Regions from separate parts of the Vibrio sp. QJM3NY_27 genome, predicted to be linked through region 1. Evidence: riboswitches for the same ligand, from Rfam matches in the RefSeq annotation. Region 1 holds a riboswitch; the other holds the start of a gene.
What was found. Region 1 has a riboswitch for lysine ahead of AC3CIA_RS05565 (Na+/H+ antiporter NhaC family protein). Riboswitches for the same ligand answer to the same signal wherever they lie in the genome.

Region 1 (10,019 bases):
CAAGTCAGGTTTGATTGACGACTGTTGTTTACTTAGGGACTACTGTTCGAGACATTTGTTCTACGCAACAAAAAGGCTTCCACATGGGAAGCCTTAGTCTATTCTGTGATTCGAACTTCGAATTTTACAGCTTGTCAGTTAGCTCGATTGCTTGACCGATGTAGTTCGCTGGCGTCATCTCTTTTAGACGTACTTTCTCGTCTGCAGGGATTTCAAGACCATCGATGAATGCACGCATGCCTTCGCCATCTACACGTTTACCACGAGTTAGCTCTTTTAGCTTCTCGTATGGCTTCTCGATGCCGTAACGACGCATTACTGTTTGTACTGGTTCAGCCAATACTTCCCAGTTTTTGTCTAGTTCAGCAAGTAGCGCAGCACGGTTAACTTCTAGCTTGCTAATACCTTTCAGAGTCGAAGTGTATGCAATGATTGCGTAGCCAACACCCACACCTAAGTTACGAAGAACTGTAGAGTCAGTAAGGTCACGCTGCCAGCGAGAAACTGGAAGTTTTTGTGCTAGGTGGCTAAATACTGCGTTCGCTAGACCAAGGTTGCCTTCAGAGTTTTCGAAGTCAATTGGGTTAACTTTATGCGGCATTGTAGAAGAACCGATTTCGCCAGCAATAGTCTTCTGCTTGAAGTGACCAAGAGCGATGTAGCCCCAAACGTCACGGTCGAAGTCAAGAAGGATAGTATTGAAACGAGCAACAGCATCAAATAACTCAGCGATGTAATCGTGAGGTTCGATTTGAGTTGTGTACGGGTTCCAAGTTACGCCAAGAGATTCAGTGATGAACTCTTCGCTGAACTGGTGCCATTCAACTTCTGGGTATGCAGAAAGGTGTGCGTTGTAGTTACCTACAGCACCGTTGATTTTCGCTAGGATCTCAACGTTTTCGATTTGCTTGTATTGACGTTCCATACGGTACGCAACGTTAGCCATCTCTTTACCCATAGTAGAAGGAGAAGCAGGCTGACCGTGTGTACGAGACAGTAATGGAATGTCACGGTACTCGTTCGCAAGCGCTTTGATAGCTTCAATTACGTTACGGATTTCTGGAAGAATCACGGTATCACGAGCTTCTTTAAGCATAAGCGCGTGAGAGGTGTTGTTGATGTCTTCAGAAGTACATGCAAAGTGAATAAATTCGTTTACAGCGTGAAGTTCAGGAACGCCAGCAACTTTCTCTTTCAAGAAGTACTCAACCGCTTTAACGTCGTGGTTAGTCGTGCGCTCGATCTCTTTGATACGTAGAGCATCTTCTTCACTGAAGTTAGCAGCTAGTTCATCAAGAAACTGGTTAGCTTCTGCACTGAACGCTGGTACTTCTTTGATTGCATCTGTAGCTGCAAGCTTTTGTAACCAACGAACTTCAACGATAGAGCGGTACTTTAGTAGGCCAAACTCACTAAAGATGCTGCGTAATGCAACAGTCTTGCTTCCGTAACGGCCGTCTACTGGTGAAACAGCAGTCAATGCTGACAGTTCCATGGTGTTCTCCTGAATTGAGTTTTCTAAATTTTGAGAGGTTTATACCAGTAACAATCTCAATTGTCACGCATATTGCGCAATCGTTTGCGCGAGAATTGTATTGGTACAAAAAACAAGCTCGCGACGAGGCGCGAGCTAATAAATTACATGCGAGCTAGCAGGATTTGAGCCTGCTCGATCATTTTTTTGCGACCGAAGATAAGGTGACGACGTTTGCCGCCAACCTGACGCCATAACACAGCGCTTCGAATTCCTGATAGCAGCAGAGCACGAACCTTATGCTGGCTCGATGTCTGTTGAAGTACTGCTGGCGTACCAGAAACCTGAATACGAGGGCCAATAGGGCTCACTACATCTAAGTAGATGCTCGCAAGGTTGCTGATCATTTGCTCGTCAAACAGATCGAAGTGCTCAGTTTGACGCTCTGCAGTTTGAATACGATCACCAAGCTGTGACATAGAGTCATTGCGAGCAGATAGTTTACGTTCAAGCGCCATCAAGCTGATGATGTAGCGAGTAATGTCGCTACCAGCAGGAGTACTGTCGATACCTTTTACTAAGCATTCAAGGCCTAGCTTTAGGTTCGCCTCACGGCCAAATACACCCACAGTGTTCGCTGGGTTAGTATTTAAAATGGCATTGAGTGAAGCTTCGAAGGCATCTTTATCACAACGGCCGTCTTTCGCTACTTGTTGAACCAAAGCCACAGCTTGGCAAATTCCAGCGAAAGCAATAGTACGGTCATAAAGTGTATTAGCCACGTAGTAACTCCTAGTTGTTTTCTATCGTTTGTTGTTCGTTCGATTAGATTAGATGCGTTTTTCGATGATACCACCACCAAGACAGACTTCATCTTGGTAGAACACAGCCGACTGGCCTGGCGTTACAGCGATTTGCGGCTCATCGAAGATAACCTTAATGTTATCATCGTCAATTGGGATGATTGTACAAGGAATATCGGTTTGACGGTAACGTGTTTTTACCGTGCATGTCATAACTTCAGTAATTGGTGTGCGATTAACCCAATGAAGCTGAGATGCGAACAAGCCTTCTGATTTAAGAAGCGGGTGGTCTTTACCTTGAACCGCGATCAGAACATTACGCTTAAGATCTTTTTCACCAACAAACCATGGTTCTTCGTTACCGCCGCCACCTTTAGTGCCGCCAATATGAAGACCTTTACGTTGACCCAAAGTGTGGTACATCAAGCCTTGGTGCTGACCAATAACTTGGCCTTCAGGTGTCTCGATGTTACCTGGTTGAGCCGGTAGATATTTGCCAAGGAACTCTGTGAACTTACGCTCACCAATAAAGCAGATACCTGTTGAGTCTTTTTTCTTCGCAGTGATCAAGTCTTGCTCTTCAGCAATACGGCGCACTTCAGGCTTCTCTAATTCACCCACAGGGAATAGGCTGCGTGCCACTTGATCTGAACTTAGCGTGTATAAGAAATAGCTTTGGTCTTTATTGCCGTCTAGGCCACGTAGCATTTCTGGTTTCACGCCAGCGTCTAGCTCTTCTTGAGTTGGGAAAGTACGACGAACGTAATGACCCATCGCAATGTAGTCTGCGTCTAATACTTCATCCGCAAACTCTAAGAATGCTTTGAATTTGATTTCTTTATTACAAAGGATATCTGGGTTCGGTGTACGACCGGCTTTGTACTCTTCAAGAAAGTACTCGAATACATTATCCCAGTACTCTGCGGCAAAGTTGATAGTGTGAAGGTGGATACCTAATTTGTCACATACCGCTTGAGCATCAGCAAGGTCTTCAGCTGCCGTGCAGTATTCTTCGTTATCATCTTCTTCCCAGTTTTTCATGAAAAGGCCTTCTACCTGATAGCCTTGTTGCTGAAGAAGATACGCCGATACTGACGAATCTACACCGCCGGACATACCGACAATTACTTTCTTTTCGCTGTTTCCAGAGCTGATATCTGACATGTCTAAACACCGTTACTATTACTTGGTCGCAGATTCTAACAGAAAGAGAAACACCGCGACAGATCCGAGACCGGAATCACAGTTTCATTTGCACAAATATTGCGCTGACTTCGTTAGAGAATCGCATGAACGCGAGGAGACTCGCTAGGATGTCAGATCTATATGTGGCATAGTCGCTCGAAATCCAAGACCTGAGATAAAAAATGTCTGAACAAAATGAGTTTATGCAAGAAGAACAGTTGATCGAGATTATCGAGAACCAACTTGAAGATGGCCAACCTGTAAAAGTGAAAGAGACGCTGATGCGTTTAATGATGACAGGTACTCCTCGTGAAGAGGCGATTACGGCTATGGCATGTGCACTGGCTATTGAAGTATTTGATGTAATGAAAAACGGCGCTGAGTTTAATCAAAAACGTTACGCCGAGCATTTGGGTATGCTACCTGACTTAAGCTTTATGGAAGGCGAATAAAAAAATAGCCTAGCAAACGTTTGCTATAGTTTGAAAGATTGCCGCGTTAAATATAGCGCGGTAGAATCCGCCACCTATTTCCCCTTGACTTAGACTAGCCTTATGAAATTCCCTGGACAACGTAAATCAAAGCACTATTTTCCGGTTCACGCTCGTGATCCTTTAGTAAGCCAAGCTCAAACTAGCAAAAGAATGTCACGTACTCATATTATCGGTATTGACCAAACTTTGGTGGATATTGAAGCGAAAGTGAGTTCTGAGCTAATCGAAAAATACGGGCTAAGTAAGGGACACTCACTGGTTATTGGTGATGAAGCTGCTGAATCCTTGTATCAAGAATTAAAAGAACAGTGCCTGATCACCAATGAATACGCTGGTGGCACTATTGGTAATACATTGCACAACTATTCAGTACTTGCGGATGACCGTTCAACGCTATTGGGTGTAATGAGCCAAGATATTAAAATTGGTAGTTACGGTTACCGCTATTTATGTAATACATCAAGCAGAATGGATCTGAACCATTTACAAGGGGTAGATGGCGCAATTGGTCGCTGCTTTGCATTAATTACAGAAGATGGTGAACGTACTTTCGCAATTAGCGAAGGACAAATGAACCAATTAAAACCAGAAAGCATCCCTGAGAAAATTTTCAAAAGTGCTTCTGCTTTAGTATTAACGGCGTATTTAGTTCGTTGTAAACCAGGTGACCCTATGCCTGAAGCAACAATGAAAGCGATCGAATACGCGAAGAAATACGATGTGCCTGTTGTTTTAACACTTGGTACTAAATTCGTTATTCAAGATGATCCAGAGTTTTGGAAAGATTTCCTTGAACAGCACGTAACCGTTGTTGCAATGAATGAAGACGAAGCAGAAGCCTTAACAGGTGAAAGCGATCCTCTTGCTGCTTCAGACAAAGCATTAGAGTGGGTAGACTTGGTTCTGTGTACAGCAGGCCCTGTTGGCTTATTCATGGCGGGTTATACTGAAGACGCGGTGAAGCGTGAAACTTCATTGCCGTTGTTACCAGGCTCGATTGCAGAATTTAACCGCTATGAGTTTAGCCGTCCTGCACATAAAGAGTTATGTGACAACCCAACGAAAATCTATTCGCATATCGCGCCTTACATGGGTGGTCCAGAAAAGATCAAGAATACCAATGGTGCAGGGGATGCGGCGCTGTCGGCTTTATTACATGATATGGCAGCAAATAAATATCATAAAGAAAATGTACCGAATTCTAGCAAGCACCAACATGCATTTTTAACGTATTCATCTTTCTCACAAGTTTGTAAATATTCAAACCGTGCAAGTTATGAAGTGTTGGTTCAGCACTCTCCTCGCTTGTCTCGCGGCCTTCCTGAAAGAGAAGACAGTCTAGAAGAAGCATACTGGGAAAGATAAGATATTTTTATCTTTTTCATTTATATTTCTAATAGTGAAATATAAAAAAGGCTCCGAAAGGAGCCTTTTTTGTTTCTGAATATATTGAAGCCGTAAATAATACTTTAGTCGACTTAATATTAATTCTATTGCTTAGTGTTTTATTGATTATTCACTTAGCAAACAGGATGCCTTAAAGAGCAAACTCTTCTAGAGATTTACCAGCATCTAGTTGTTCTTGGATAGCTGAAGGCGTACGGCCTTGACCTGTCCAAGTTTTCTCGTCGCCGTTTGCGTCTACGTATTTGTATTTCGCTGGGCGAGGAGCACGTTTAGCTTTAGTTGTTTTAGATTTTGCTTCACCAGAAAGTGCAGCAATAAGATCTGCAACATCAATTCCGTCTTTTGCAATTTGTTCAGCAATAGCAGAAAGCTTAGCTTCTTGTTCTGCTTTAGCAGCGCGTTCTTCAGCTTCAGACTCTTGACGCTCTTGTACAACAATAGTCAGCTTGTCTAGCGCTTCTTCAAGTTGCTCAAGAGTTAATTCACGTGAGAACGCACGAAGGCTGCGGATATTTAATAGTGTTTTTGTTAATTCAGACATGATATTTCCCATCAAGGTAAACTAAATAATCCTCCTAATAATAAACAGTGCCTAGGAATAAAACAAATAGTATTTCTTGTATTGGTTATTTAAATATAAAAGTGAGATGAATAGTTGAAAAAGAAACGACTCACTTTTGATGAATTTATAATAATTATTAAGATTATCTTAAAAATCGATATGTGACTGGTGGAGTAATTGCTATATGTAGACTATTTTTTTATTGATTAGTTCATTAACAAAAAGACATTTTTGTCGGAATGATATGTTGCATTGTTGCTCTTGATGGGTACAATTGCGGCTACCTGATGCGATGCTTTGGTTAATTTGTTGTTAAACTCTGGTTTGCACAGTTAATAATGTTATCGCACGTAGAGGCGCAATTATAAAAAGTAGTTTTCGTTGGGGTGATGCCAATGAACGGGAATGAAAGGTGTAATTGCCGAAGTAAATTGTATATCTAAACAATTTGCTGGGGTTGTGCTCAATAGGTACAACACTGCCATAGTCTTAATTTTAAACTATGGAGCGCTACTGTAGGGTTGGGTGAAGTGTTCACTTCCCTTTCGCTTAGTTCAACATGAGCTTGATAAACCGTATCAAGTTTGTCTGCAGTAGATCTCTAGCCAAATAAAAAACTGGTTTTTGAAGATCATGAATTTAATAGATTTTGCAACATCGCCTTTATCGCTGCTTCCTCCTTTGGTTGCATTGACTCTAGCTATTGTTACCCGCCGTGTATTGGTTTCCTTGGGTGTTGGTATCGTTATGGGTGCGATTCTACTTGCTGACTACTCAGTAGGTAACGCAGCTAGTTACGTGTTCACTAAAGCATCTGGTGTTTTCATCGAAGATGGTGGCATTAACACTTGGAACATGAGCATCATCGCATTCCTAATTATTCTCGGAATGACAACTGCATTACTCACACTATCTGGTGGTACTCGCGCATTCGCTGAGTGGGCACAGTCTCGTGTGAAGAGCAAACGTGGTTCAAAACTACTTGCTGCCTTCTTAGGCGTATTCATCTTTGTCGATGATTACTTCAACAGCTTAGCGGTAGGTGCTATCTCTCGTCCTGTAACAGACCGCTTCTACGTATCTCGCGCTAAGCTAGCTTATATTCTAGATTCTACCGCTGCTCCAATGTGTGTGATTATGCCTGCTTCTAGTTGGGGTGCTTACATCATCACTATTATTGGTGGCATCTTAGTGACACACGGTGTGACTGAGTATTCTGCACTGGGTGCTTACGTTCGTCTTATCCCAATGAACTTCTACGCTGTGTTCGCACTATTAATGGTATTTGCCGTTGCATGGTTCGGTCTAGACGTTGGTAAGATGCGTGAACATGAGATTGAAGCCTCTCAAGGCCGTGGCTTTGAAGGCGACAACGATCAAAAGCAAGCGCACGATCTAAACGAAGAGCTAGACATTCAAGAGAGCGAAAACGGTTCTGTCTCTGATCTTGTTATGCCAATCGTATCGCTAATCGTAGCAACAGTTGCTGCCATGCTTTACACAGGCGGCCAAGCGCTGACTGCTGACGGTCAAGCATTTAACCTGCTTGGTGCGTTCGAAAATACAGATGTAGGCAAGTCTCTTGTTTACGGTGGTGTTTTAGGTCTGCTTGTTGCGCTAGCGACAGTGTTTAAGCAAAAGCTACCAATGTCTGATATCGCAAGAACAATGTGGATCGGTGCTAGCTCTATGTTTGGCGCTATCCTGATTCTTGTGTTCGCTTGGACTATCGGTTCTGTCATCGGTGACATGAAAACAGGTTCGTACCTATCATCTCTAGCAACGGGCAACATTGATTACCACTGGCTACCCGTTATTTTGTTCCTTCTTGCTGGCCTAATGGCGTTCTCGACAGGTACATCATGGGGTACGTTCGGTATCATGCTACCTATCGCGGGTGACATGGCTGCAGCCTCTGACATCGCGCTAATTCTGCCTATGTTAAGTGCGGTTCTTGCGGGTTCTGTATTTGGTGACCACTGTTCTCCAATCTCAGACACAACGATTCTGTCTTCTACCGGTGCTCGTTGTAACCACATTGACCACGTATCGACTCAGCTTCCTTATGCGCTGTCTGTGGCGTTCGTATCGTGTATCGGCTTCATCACTCTAGGTATGACATCATCAACTGGCATCGCGTTCGGCGCAGCGTCTCTAACGTTTGTGGCAGTATGTTTTGCATTGGCTTATTTCTCACGTTGTAAAATGTCGACGTGCAAAAGCTAATCATCACTTGATTGAATAATGAAAAGGGAGGCGTTTGCCTCCCTTTTTTTGTGCTCGTTAATTTAATTTTAAATTTCGTGAAAAAAGTTCGAATAAATGGTTGAAAAAGGGTGTCAGCTTAGTTAGTGTGGAGACAAGACAGCAAACAACCTAAGAGCCGATAAGTATGCGTAAATTAGCAATGAACATTCATCACCATCATCACCCTATCTAGTCTTTCGGGGAGATTTACGTATACCCGGGAGCAAGAATTCTCCCGGAGGTTAAGTCAAAGAATTTAGATTTAAACCCTCGGGACGACAAAGTCTTCCGAGGGTTTTTTAGTTTTAGCACTTTTAAATAATCAATAAATTCAAATATTTGCACAGGGATACAGCAATGCAGACACAACGCCTAAGAATCGCAATTCAAAAGAAAGGTCGCTTAAGTAAAGAGTGCCAAGATCTACTTAAAAAATGTGGTGTTAAATTTAACATCATGGGTGAGCAGTTAGTTGTTCATTCACTAAATATGCCAATCGACTTGTTACTGGTTCGTGATGATGACATCCCAGGTCTTATCATGGACGGTGTAGTTGACCTAGGTTTCATTGGCGAGAATGAACTAGAAGAAGTTCGCCTAGACCGTATCGCTCTAAACGAGCCATCGCAATTCAGCACTCTACGCCGCTTAGATTTCGGTGGTTGCCGCCTTTCTATCGCTATCAACAAAGATGAAGAATACAACGGCCCACAAGATCTTGCGGGTAAACGTATTGCGACAACCTACCCACAACTACTTAAAGCCTACATGGACGAGCAGGGTGTTGAATTCAGCACTTGTATGCTAACAGGTTCGGTTGAAGTTGCTCCTCGTGCAGGTCTAGCTGACGCTATCGCAGATTTGGTTTCTACAGGCGCTACGCTAGAAGCGAACGGCCTGAAAGAAACGGAAGTTATCTTCCAATCTAAAGCAACTCTGATTCAACGCACTGGCGAATTTGATGCAGACAAAATAGCATTGATTGAAAAACTACTGACTCGTATGCAGGGTGTTCAACAAGCGAAAGAGTCTAAGTACATCATGCTTCACGCGCCAACGTCTCAGCTAGAGCAAATCAAAGCGCTATTACCTGGAGCTGAAGATCCTACTGTTCTTCCTCTATCTACAGACAAAGACAAAGTTGCCGTTCACCTAGTAAGTACTGAGAACTTGTTCTGGGAAACTATGGAACAGCTGAAGGAGTTGGGTGCAAGCTCGATTCTAGTATTACCAATCGAAAAAATGATGGGGTAGTGACGATGAGAACCGTTGTTTGGCAATCTTTAAGTGAATCACAGCAAGACTCGGTACTAGAGCGTCCAGCTATTACTGAAGGTGCAAACATCACTGCGACTGTTTCTGATGTTATTGCAAAAGTACGAAATGAAGGCGATGCCGCACTTAAAGAGCTGACTGAAAAGTTCGATCGTGTGACTCCAGAATCCATTCGAGTCAGCTCGACTGAGATTGAAGAGGCATGTGCTCGTTTAACACCAGAAATGAAGCAAGCGTTAGAGCAAGCTTATAGCAATATTGCTAAGTTTCACGAAGCTCAGAAGCCGCAACCAATTAAGGTTGAAACACAACCAGGCGTTGTGTGTGAGCAAGTGACACGCGCTATTAATACTGTTGGCCTTTATATTCCGGGTGGCAGCGCGCCACTTCCGTCAACGGTTCTTATGTTAGGTGTACCTGCTCAAATCGCGGGTTGCCGCAAGGTTGTGCTTTGTTCACCTCCGCCAATCGCGGATGAAATCTTGTATGTCGCTAATCTTTGTAAAATCGATGAGGTTTACAATGTCGGTGGTGGTCAAGCTGTTGCTGCCATGGCTTACGGTACGGAGAGT
Region 2 (10,019 bases), 880 kb from region 1:
GATTAGGTAATGGAATATTAAACCTAGAACAAAGCCATAGACGATACCACCGATAGCCTCTTGGACGAATAACATGGTCACGCTACCTACAGTCGGTGCTTCTGTACCGAACGCAATGGTAAATAGGGTCACGAAGATCACTAGGCCAAAACCATCGTTGAATAGAGATTCTCCCTCGATTTGAGTAGAGATTCGTCTGGGAGCATCGAGCTTCTTCACTATTGCTAATACAGCAATTGGATCGGTTGGAGAGATTAGAGAACCAAAAAGTAAGCAATAAATTAGGTCAAATTGAATACCGATAAACTGACAGAATCCATACAGTACAAAGCCAATAAAGAATGTCGAAAACAGTGTAGCGCCAAGAGCGAGTACCGTTATTTCCCATTTCTGATCTTTTAGATTAGGTAACTTAATCCCCAAACCACCTGCAAAGAGTAAGAATCCCAGTATTCCTTTCAGGAGGAAATCTTCAAAGTTGATACTGGCAACGGTTTCTGAGGCGATGTCAGCCAATTGGAACCAATTGTTTTGTCCCGCAATGATAATTAATAGAGATAACATCATCGAGCCAGCTGTAATGGCGATGGTTGTCTGCATTTTACCAATTTTGGTATTCACGAAAGCAATAAGCATGGCAGCTGCGGACAAGAAGCATAAGGTGTAATAGACCGACATTGGGATCCCAACATGTAACAAAGTATGAATATGAATTTTCGTTGTCTCATGCTCAAATAGCAAACATTTTTTTGTCATGACTTGGTAATCAATTTCATCTTTTAGACGTCTAGACTCCTTTTTAATGTGTGGTAGGATGGAGAGATAATTAAAGGAATGAGGTTGTACCGTGGGAAGTAATGTAAGGCAAAAGATTGACGCTCTGTTGAAGCAACGAATTTTACTGATTGATGGTGGCATGGGTACCATGATTCAGGATTATAAATTGGAAGAGCAAGACTATCGTGGTGAGCGCTTTGCTGATTGGCATAGTGATTTAAAAGGTAACAACGACCTTTTGGTACTTACACAACCTAAGCTTATCAAAGATATCCATATGGAATATTTGGAAGCCGGTGCTGATATCCTCGAGACCAATACCTTTAACTCTACAACCATCGCTATGGCCGACTACGATATGGAAAGCCTTAGCGAAGAAATTAACTTTACAGCTGCAAAATTAGCTCGTGAAGCGGCAGACGAATGGACGGCAAAGACCCCAGACAAACCCCGTTTCGTAGCGGGTGTGTTAGGTCCAACTAACCGAACGTGTTCTATCTCCCCAGACGTTAATGATCCGGGCTATCGTAATGTTAGCTTTGATGAGCTTGTTGAAGCTTACTCCGAATCGACACGAGCACTTATCAAAGGCGGCTCAGATCTTATTCTTATCGAGACTATCTTCGACACGTTAAATGCAAAAGCATGTTCTTTTGCGGTTGAATCTGTTTTTGAAGAGGTAGGCATCACGCTTCCTGTGATGATCTCCGGTACCATTACTGACGCTTCAGGTCGTACGCTTTCAGGGCAGACAACAGAAGCCTTCTACAACGCCCTTCGTCATGTTAAACCAATCTCATTTGGATTGAACTGTGCATTAGGTCCTGACGAATTGCGAGAGTACGTTGGTGAGATGTCTCGTATCTCAGAATGTAACGTTTCCGCCCACCCTAACGCGGGTTTACCTAATGCGTTCGGTGAGTATGACCTTTCTCCTGAAGATATGGCTGAACACGTTAAGGAATGGGCCGAGAGTGGCTTCTTGAACCTAATTGGTGGTTGTTGTGGTACGACGCCAGAACATATACGTCACATGGCTGAGGCCGTTGAAGGCGTAACTCCACGTCAATTACCTGATTTGCCTGTGTCTTGCCGTTTATCTGGCTTAGAACCATTAACGATTGCCAAAGAATCTCTATTTGTGAACGTCGGTGAACGTACTAACGTTACCGGCTCTGCTCGATTTAAGCGATTGATTAAAGAAGAGCTCTACGACGAAGCTTTGAGTGTTGCTCGAGAGCAGGTTGAGAACGGCGCTCAGATCATCGATATCAACATGGATGAAGGGATGCTAGACGCTGAGGCGTGTATGGTTAAATTCCTTAATCTATGTGCGTCTGAGCCAGAGATCTCGAAAGTACCAGTCATGGTCGACTCTTCAAAATGGGAAGTTATCGAAGCGGGTCTGAAATGTATTCAGGGTAAAGGCATCGTTAACTCTATCTCATTGAAGGAAGGGAAAGAAAAGTTTGTCGAGCAAGCTAAACTGGTTCGTCGTTATGGCGCAGCAGTCATCGTGATGGCGTTCGATGAACTAGGGCAGGCTGATACTCGAGAGCGTAAAGTCGAGATTTGTACTAATGCCTACAATATTCTTGTTGATGAAGTAGGTTTCCCGCCAGAAGATATTATTTTTGACCCGAACATTTTCGCAGTAGCTACTGGTATTGATGAGCATAACAACTATGCGGTCGATTTCATTGAAGCAGTAGGGGACATCAAACGCGATCTCCCTCATGCGATGATCTCTGGTGGTGTATCTAATGTTTCGTTCTCATTCCGAGGCAATAACTACGTTCGTGAGGCAATCCACGCAGTATTCCTATACCACTGTTTTAAAAACGGTATGGATATGGGCATCGTAAATGCTGGGCAGTTAGAGATTTACGATAATGTGCCTGAGGATTTGCGTGAAGCCGTTGAAGATGTAGTTCTAAACCGCCGAGACGACTCAACAGAGCGATTACTCGATATCGCGACTGAATATCTAGAGCGTGCAGTTGGCAAAGTTGAAGATAAATCGGCGTTAGAGTGGCGCACCTGGCCAGTAGAAAAGCGCTTAGAGCACTCTTTGGTGAAAGGCATTACTGATTTCATCGTTGAAGATACCGAGGAAGCTCGTGTTAATGCCTCTCGCCCTATCGAGGTGATTGAAGGTCCATTAATGGATGGCATGAACGTAGTTGGTGACCTCTTTGGTGAAGGTAAGATGTTCCTTCCTCAAGTGGTGAAATCTGCCCGTGTTATGAAGCAGGCGGTAGCCCATCTAGAGCCATTTATTAATGCAACCAAAGACGTTGGTGCAACTAACGGAAAAATCTTACTGGCGACCGTAAAAGGCGATGTTCATGATATTGGTAAAAACATTGTTGGCGTTGTCTTGCAGTGTAATAACTACGAAATTATCGATCTGGGCGTGATGGTTTCATGTGAAAAAATCCTTAAGGTAGCTAAAGAAGAGAACGTCGATATCATTGGCCTTTCGGGTTTGATCACTCCTTCATTGGATGAGATGGTTCATGTGGCTAAAGAGATGGAGAGACAAGGCTTTAAGCTGCCTCTTCTTATTGGCGGAGCAACCACATCTAAAGCGCATACAGCCGTTAAGATTGAACAGAACTACTCTGAACCCGTGGTCTACGTAAACAATGCCTCACGTGCTGTTGGTGTGTGTACTTCTCTACTATCTAACGAACTGAAGCCTGCATTTGTTGAGAAGTTGGATATTGATTACGATCGCGTTCGCGATCAACACAACCGTAAAAAGCCGCGCACTAAGCCAGTCTCGCTAGAGAGAGCGCGTGCCAATAAAGTTGCTATCGATTGGAATGCGTATACTCCCCCAGCACCCGCTAAGCTGGGAGTACACATCTTCAAGGACTTTGATGTGGCTACTTTACGTCAGTACATCGACTGGACTCCGTTCTTTATGACATGGTCATTAGTTGGAAAGTACCCAGCAATTCTCAATCATGAAGAAGTGGGCGAGGAAGCGAAACGCTTATTCAAAGATGCGAATGATTTGTTGGATCGAGTGCAGAAAGAGAAGCTACTTGAAGCTCGCGGTATGTGTGCCATGTTCCCAGCAAACAGTGTTGGCGATGATATTGAAGTGTATACCGATGAATCGCGTACTGAAGTGTTAAAGGTTCTGCACAACCTTCGTCAACAAACCGAAAAGCCCAAAGGATTTAACTACTGTTTGTCAGATTACATTGCGCCAAAAGACAGTGGTAAAGCGGATTGGATTGGTGGTTTTGCAGTAACGGGTGGTATTGGTGAGCGAGAGCTGGCTGATGAATACAAAGCCAATGGTGATGACTACAACGCGATTATGATTCAGGCGGTTGCTGACCGATTGGCTGAAGCGTTCGCTGAATACTTGCATAAAGAAGTGAGAAAGGACATTTGGGGCTACTCACCTGATGAGAATTTGTCTAACGACGATTTGATTCGAGAGAAGTACCAAGGTATTCGTCCAGCCCCGGGTTACCCTGCTTGCCCAGAGCATACAGAGAAAGGCACGTTGTGGGAGTTGATGGACGTTGAAAAAGCAATCGACATGTCACTAACCACGAGCTACGCAATGTGGCCTGGTGCCTCAGTGTCTGGTATGTATTTCTCACATCCTGATGCCCGATACTTTGCGATTGCACAGATTCAACAGGATCAAGTGGATAGCTATGCCGACCGTAAAGGTTGGGATATGTTGGAAGCTGAGAAGTGGTTAGGTCCAAACATTAACTAGTTTGAATCTATGACGGGCTTTGATTCGTAAAAATAAGAGGGTTGCTTAAGAGCAACCCTTTTTGTATCTGTCGTTTGGTGATTTTAACTAATCGAGCAACCGTCGTTTTATTCAAACAGCTCTTGATGCAGTTTTTGAATCGCTAACTTGGAGACAGATTCATCAAGCAAGAAGCACAGGTTGTGTGGGCTCGCTCCGTAACAAATCATACGTAGGTTGAAGTCTTCAAGCGTGCCGAATACTTGCTTCGCATAGCCTTTGCTTTCACTCATGTTGTTGCCAATAAGAGCAACAAGGCATAGGTCGTGTTCAATATCCACAGAACACAGCTCTTCAAGCTCAATTCGAGCGGCTTCTGGTAACTGAGGAGCACCACCTGATGTATCTGTTTGATCGAGTGTCAGTGAGACACTGATCTCTGAGGTAGTGATAAGATCGACAGAGATCTTATGCTTAGCCAGGATCTCGAACACTTTTGCGAGGAAGCCATAAGCATGGAACATATTGGCGCTGCGTAGCGTAACCATGGTTTGGTTGCAGCGTAGGGCAAGCGCTCTGAACAGAGGGGAGCTTTCAACTTGTTGACGAATCCATGTGCCACCGAGCTCTGGTGCTTTTGATGAGCCGACAAATACCGGGATTTGATGGCGTAGTGCCGGGACTAGAGTCGAAGGGTGTAATATCTTCGCGCCAAAGTTTGCCATTTCCGATGCTTCGCTGAAGCTGATCTCTGGGATAGGAGATGCTTTCGATGCGATACGTGGATCCGTGGTGTAGATGCCCGGAACATCAGTCCAGATTTCTAAACCAATCGCTTGTACAGATTCTGCAATCAGTGCCGCTGAGTAATCACTACCACCACGACCTAACGTTGTGGTGTTACCTTCGCTATCGGCGCCGATAAAGCCTTGGGTAACGACAACTTGCTGTTGGCATAGTGGAATCAATTTCTGTTGAGCTAAGGCTGCAATATCTTTTAACAGTGGTTCAGCTTTGCCGAAGTCATCATTGGTGCGCATCACTTCTCTGATGTCAAAACGGACAGCGGGTGTGCCACGCTCGCGAATGATTTGAGCGAGGATATGTGTCGACATTAGTTCGCCACATGCCACTAGGTGATCGGTGAGTTTAGTACTGGCTTGGAATGATGCCGCTTCGGCTGCACTCGCAATGTCATCGAGAATGCAGTGTACATCTTTTTCAATGCTAATTGGGTCAGCTAGCTGATCAAGAATCGCGTTATGAATGTCAGTCAATTGCGTCAATAATTCCTGACGACGAGTTTTGTCTTGGACACCATTCGCTAGTTCAACCAGCAAGTTGGTGACGCCTGAGCACGCGCTGCTCACAACCAGTTTCGTATTCGAGTTATTTTCAATAATGGCAGCACAACGGCTCATTGCTTCAAAGCTGGCAACACTTGTTCCACCAAACTTAGCGACATTAAAAGAACCAGCTACATTAGATGCACTCACGATATATCTCCCACGACTTCCTAAAATAAAATTACGGTTGGGTAATCCAACGTCCGATGTTTTTCGAAGAGAGTATTTAGAGCAAAAAGAGAGGAATTATTAGAATAGTAACCTCAGAAGCTCTTCACCATATAGAAATGGCGACAGTTGCCGGGATTCAGCCCGCTCAACCGATAATAAAGGTCCTGCATCCTTTTATTATCTCGGCACTGCTCCCCCTTGATGCTTTGTATTGGAAATGCGGTTCCACAAAACATCTGCCTGGGCAGTGCTCCTCTTCTGCTAGATAGCCATTTCATTGAACGTGTTTGCGGTAACAATGTCAATCCGTAACTGGAGATATTTAAAAAATAATTTTAACAATTATGTGACACTGGTGTGACCTCAATACTTTTAGCTAATTGATGACGGTATCGATTTGCTTTAGGGTGGATTGTTCACAACATTAACGTAAGGGATGTACATGTCTAATTTAACACTCGCTACTGCTATCGAGAGCTTTTATCCGCCACACCGAACGTTAATGGGGCCGGGGCCTTCAGACATTTCTCCTCAAGTTTTACAGGCCTTAAGCCGTCCTACTATTGGTCACCTCGACCCGTTATTTATCGCGATGATGGATGAACTGAAACAACTTCTTAAGTATGCATTCCAAACAGAGAATGAATTTACTATTGCTGTTTCTGCGCCCGGCAGTGCAGGTATGGAAACCTGTTTTGTTAACTTGATTGAGCCCGGTGAGAAGGTGATTGTTTGTCGCAATGGCGTTTTTGGTGAGCGTATGCGAGAGAATGTTGTGCGTTGTGGTGGTGAAGCGATCCTTGTTGATGACGAGTGGGGCAAGCCCGTTTCCGTTGAAAAGGTAGAAAAAGCATTGGCAGAAAACCCTGATGCTGTTGCTGTCGCTTTTGTGCATGCAGAGACGTCTACTGGAGCGTTATCGGATGCTCAAGCGATTTCAGCAGTCGCTCGTCAGTTTGATGCGTTGTCGATTGTGGATGCGGTGACGTCATTAGGTGGTGTGCCATTGTTGGTTGATGAATGGCAACTCGATGCGGTGTATTCAGGTAGTCAAAAGTGTCTATCTTGCGTTCCTGGCCTGTCTCCAGTGACTTTCTCTCAACGTGCGGTTGAGAAGATGAAGGCGCGTCAAACGCCGGTACAAAGCTGGTTCCTAGATCAAAGCTTAGTACTGGGTTACTGGAGTGGAGAAGGCAAGCGTAGCTACCACCATACGGCACCCGTGAATAGCCTGTATGCTTTGCATGAGTCGTTGGTTTTATTGAAAAATGAAGGCCTGGATAATGCGTGGTCACGTCACCATGCGATGCACCAAGAGCTTAAAGAAGGCGTAGAAGCACTAGGATTAAAGTTTGTGGTTGATGAAGAGAGTCGTCTTCCGCAGCTCAATGCGCTTTATTTCCCTGAAGGAATCGATGAAGCCAAAATCAGAACACAACTTCTAGAAGAATATAACCTTGAAATTGGCGCGGGACTTGGTTCTTTGGCTGGCAAGGCTTGGCGTATTGGTTTAATGGGTTATGGCGCTCGAAAAGAGAATGTCGCTTTGTGCTTAAAAGCGTTGCAAGACGTTTTAAAATAGCGGCAATAAACTCAAGTTCAAAAGAAAAGCGCACGAGAGATCGTGCGCTTTTTTGTGTCTAGACTAAACGTCAATATGGTGAATTAACTCTAGATTCCTTGGCGTCATTTAGCAGAAGAAATGTTATTTTCAGCTTCTGATATTTTCTTATATTGAACCTTGGAAAAGTCTCTATTTGGGAACAAGAAGCTCGCTTCACTACGAATTTGTTCCGCTTTACTGTGATCGCCCAATCCTTGATATGCAAGAATCAGGTTGCTGTAGAAAGCAGGCCTTGGCTTACGTTTTATGATCTCTAACGACCAATCTATATAAGGTTGGATCAAGCTAGGATCAGCTTTGTAGAGGCCGATATTTAGATAGGTGCTGTATACGTCCCAATCATAGCGATCTTTCCAGACTACAGGGTTCGTTACCTGCTTAAGAATATCCGGGTTTCTGGGTTTAGACAGTTCAAATTGAGTCAGGACATAATTGGTGTGTAAGGCACTCAACATATAAAAACTGACCAAGATAGGGACGACTAAGCTCGATACTCTAAATAGGGTTTTACTGATGATACTAAACGGCTGTTGGTAGTGACGAGAAGCTCGTTGATCGACCCAGTAAATCAAAATGATAAAGGTTATCCAGTGAATCGCTGAGTGGTAAAAAGGGTACTCGAGCTGAGAATGTAAGAGTATCGGTATAAATAGTGCGAGCAGTGCTAGACGTGTTCCCTTCGCTGAGCTTGCTATACGTGACATGACTAAGAACGCAGCAAGCAAGATCCCGATGATTGGTACTATTCCGCCCTCAACCCCCCAAAACAAGAACTCATTGTGTGGGTGATCCATTGAAGGAAGGCCGGGATGATAATTTGGGTTGAGTTGATGCTGGCGAGCTGTGTATAGCGTGTACTCGGATTCGAACTTCCCGTAGCCATACCCTGTAAATGGCTTTTCGATCATCATATCGAGCGCTTGTGGAAAGGTATAAGCTCGTGGGCTTTCTAAGTTAGCCCTTTTACTGGCGAGGCTATCCGTTGTACTGAGACTGATTACCGAAAAAGCGACCACGATACCGACTAGCACTGATGCGCACCATCCGTAGAAGCGTTTCTTGGTCGAGAATTTGTATAGATAAGGCAGAATGCAGACAAATCCAATGACGGCAGCCAACCATCCGGTACGTGATGCAATGATGATCAGCAAAGGTACGGTTAAGGTCGGGGTTAGGTATAGTAAGAATGACTCGCTAATTTTGTGATTATATTTAGCGGGCTGTCTCGCTAAAAGATACGCTGAAAGCACAAAACCAGTAGCTAAAAAGCTAGCCATTACATTCGGTTGTTGGAATATCCCATAAGGTCGATTAGCCGCAGTGTTGTAACCAAATAGATTGCCGGGTTCCAGTAAGAAATATTGCACGTAACCAAAGAGTGCTTGTATAACCACAGCAAGCACAATGAACCACAGCATGCGTTGCTTGTGTTTATTGCTGAACTTAAATTGCTGAAGTACAACGAATAAAGCGAAGCCCGCCCACAATCCAAGTAGTCGACCTGATGCGGCTTGAGGAGAGGCGTTACTGTAGAGCGTGGGTAGCGTAAGTATCACGCAACTGATCAGCAAGCCAACGGTTAACTTGGAATATTTGAGTACTCGGTTAGTCGCGAGTTGGTAGAAGCCAATTGCTAACGTAAAGCTAAGAGCTAACCAAGTTGTTGGGTTAAACGATAACGCAAGGCCTGAGCCTCCAGGATTCGGCATGAAAAAATGCATGGCTAACAAGAATACAACAGCTAAAGAAGCCAGAAATGCTTTATTGAGTGGTAGCTGAGTTACCTGATTTTCTAGTTGGGTACCGCTAGTGTGTATTGTTGCCATAAATCCCTAACCTTATAAAAACAGAGCTTGTTCCTTCTGAAACAAGCTCTGTTACTTTAACATTTTTCTGTCTGATCGCAGGGCGCTATTTTACACCTACTTCAAATTTAACATAGGCTTAAGGAAGCGAGCAGTGTGTGAACCTTCGACTAGCGCCACATCTTCAGGTGTACCTTCTGCAACAATCTCACCACCCCCTTGACCACCTTCAGGACCAAGATCTAAGATCCAGTCTGCTGTTTTGACGACATCTAGGTTGTGTTCAATCACCACTACTGTATTACCGTGATCACGCAGCCTATGTAATACCGTCAATAGCTGCTGAATATCGTGGAAATGAAGACCTGTTGTTGGTTCATCAAGAATGTATAATGTTTTTCCCGTGTCTCGTTTAGACAATTCACGCGCTAATTTAACACGCTGCGCTTCACCACCAGATAAGGTTGTCGCTGCTTGTCCGAGGCGAATGTAAGAAAGGCCAACATCCATCAATGTTTGCAGCTTACGAGCGATAACAGGAACAGGGTTGAAGTATTCTCGAGCATCTT

Region 2: another riboswitch for lysine. It lies ahead of lysC (lysine-sensitive aspartokinase 3); the one in region 1 lies ahead of AC3CIA_RS05565 (Na+/H+ antiporter NhaC family protein).

The regions. Positions count from the first base shown of each region.
Region 1 covers NZ_CM173511.1:1,210,191-1,220,209, forward strand. The annotation lists gene purB (adenylosuccinate lyase) at 125-1,495, opposite strand; gene hflD (high frequency lysogenization protein HflD) at 1,639-2,256, opposite strand; gene mnmA (tRNA 2-thiouridine(34) synthase MnmA) at 2,305-3,441, opposite strand; gene AC3CIA_RS05550 (hypothetical protein) at 3,645-3,914, shown strand; gene AC3CIA_RS05555 (inosine/guanosine kinase) at 4,017-5,321, shown strand; gene AC3CIA_RS05560 (H-NS family histone-like protein) at 5,494-5,904, opposite strand; lysine riboswitch at 6,269-6,446, shown strand; gene AC3CIA_RS05565 (Na+/H+ antiporter NhaC family protein) at 6,559-8,151, shown strand; His leader region at 8,341-8,476, shown strand; gene hisG (ATP phosphoribosyltransferase) at 8,530-9,426, shown strand; gene hisD (histidinol dehydrogenase) at 9,426-10,019, shown strand, end outside.
Region 2 covers NZ_CM173511.1:331,338-341,356, forward strand. The annotation lists gene AC3CIA_RS01580 (cation:proton antiporter) at 1-678, opposite strand, end outside; gene metH (methionine synthase) at 848-4,525, shown strand; gene lysC (lysine-sensitive aspartokinase 3) at 4,633-6,000, opposite strand; lysine riboswitch at 6,110-6,287, opposite strand; gene AC3CIA_RS01595 (pyridoxal-phosphate-dependent aminotransferase family protein) at 6,464-7,603, shown strand; gene AC3CIA_RS01600 (PglL family O-oligosaccharyltransferase) at 7,708-9,471, opposite strand; gene uvrA (excinuclease ABC subunit UvrA) at 9,568-10,019, opposite strand, start outside.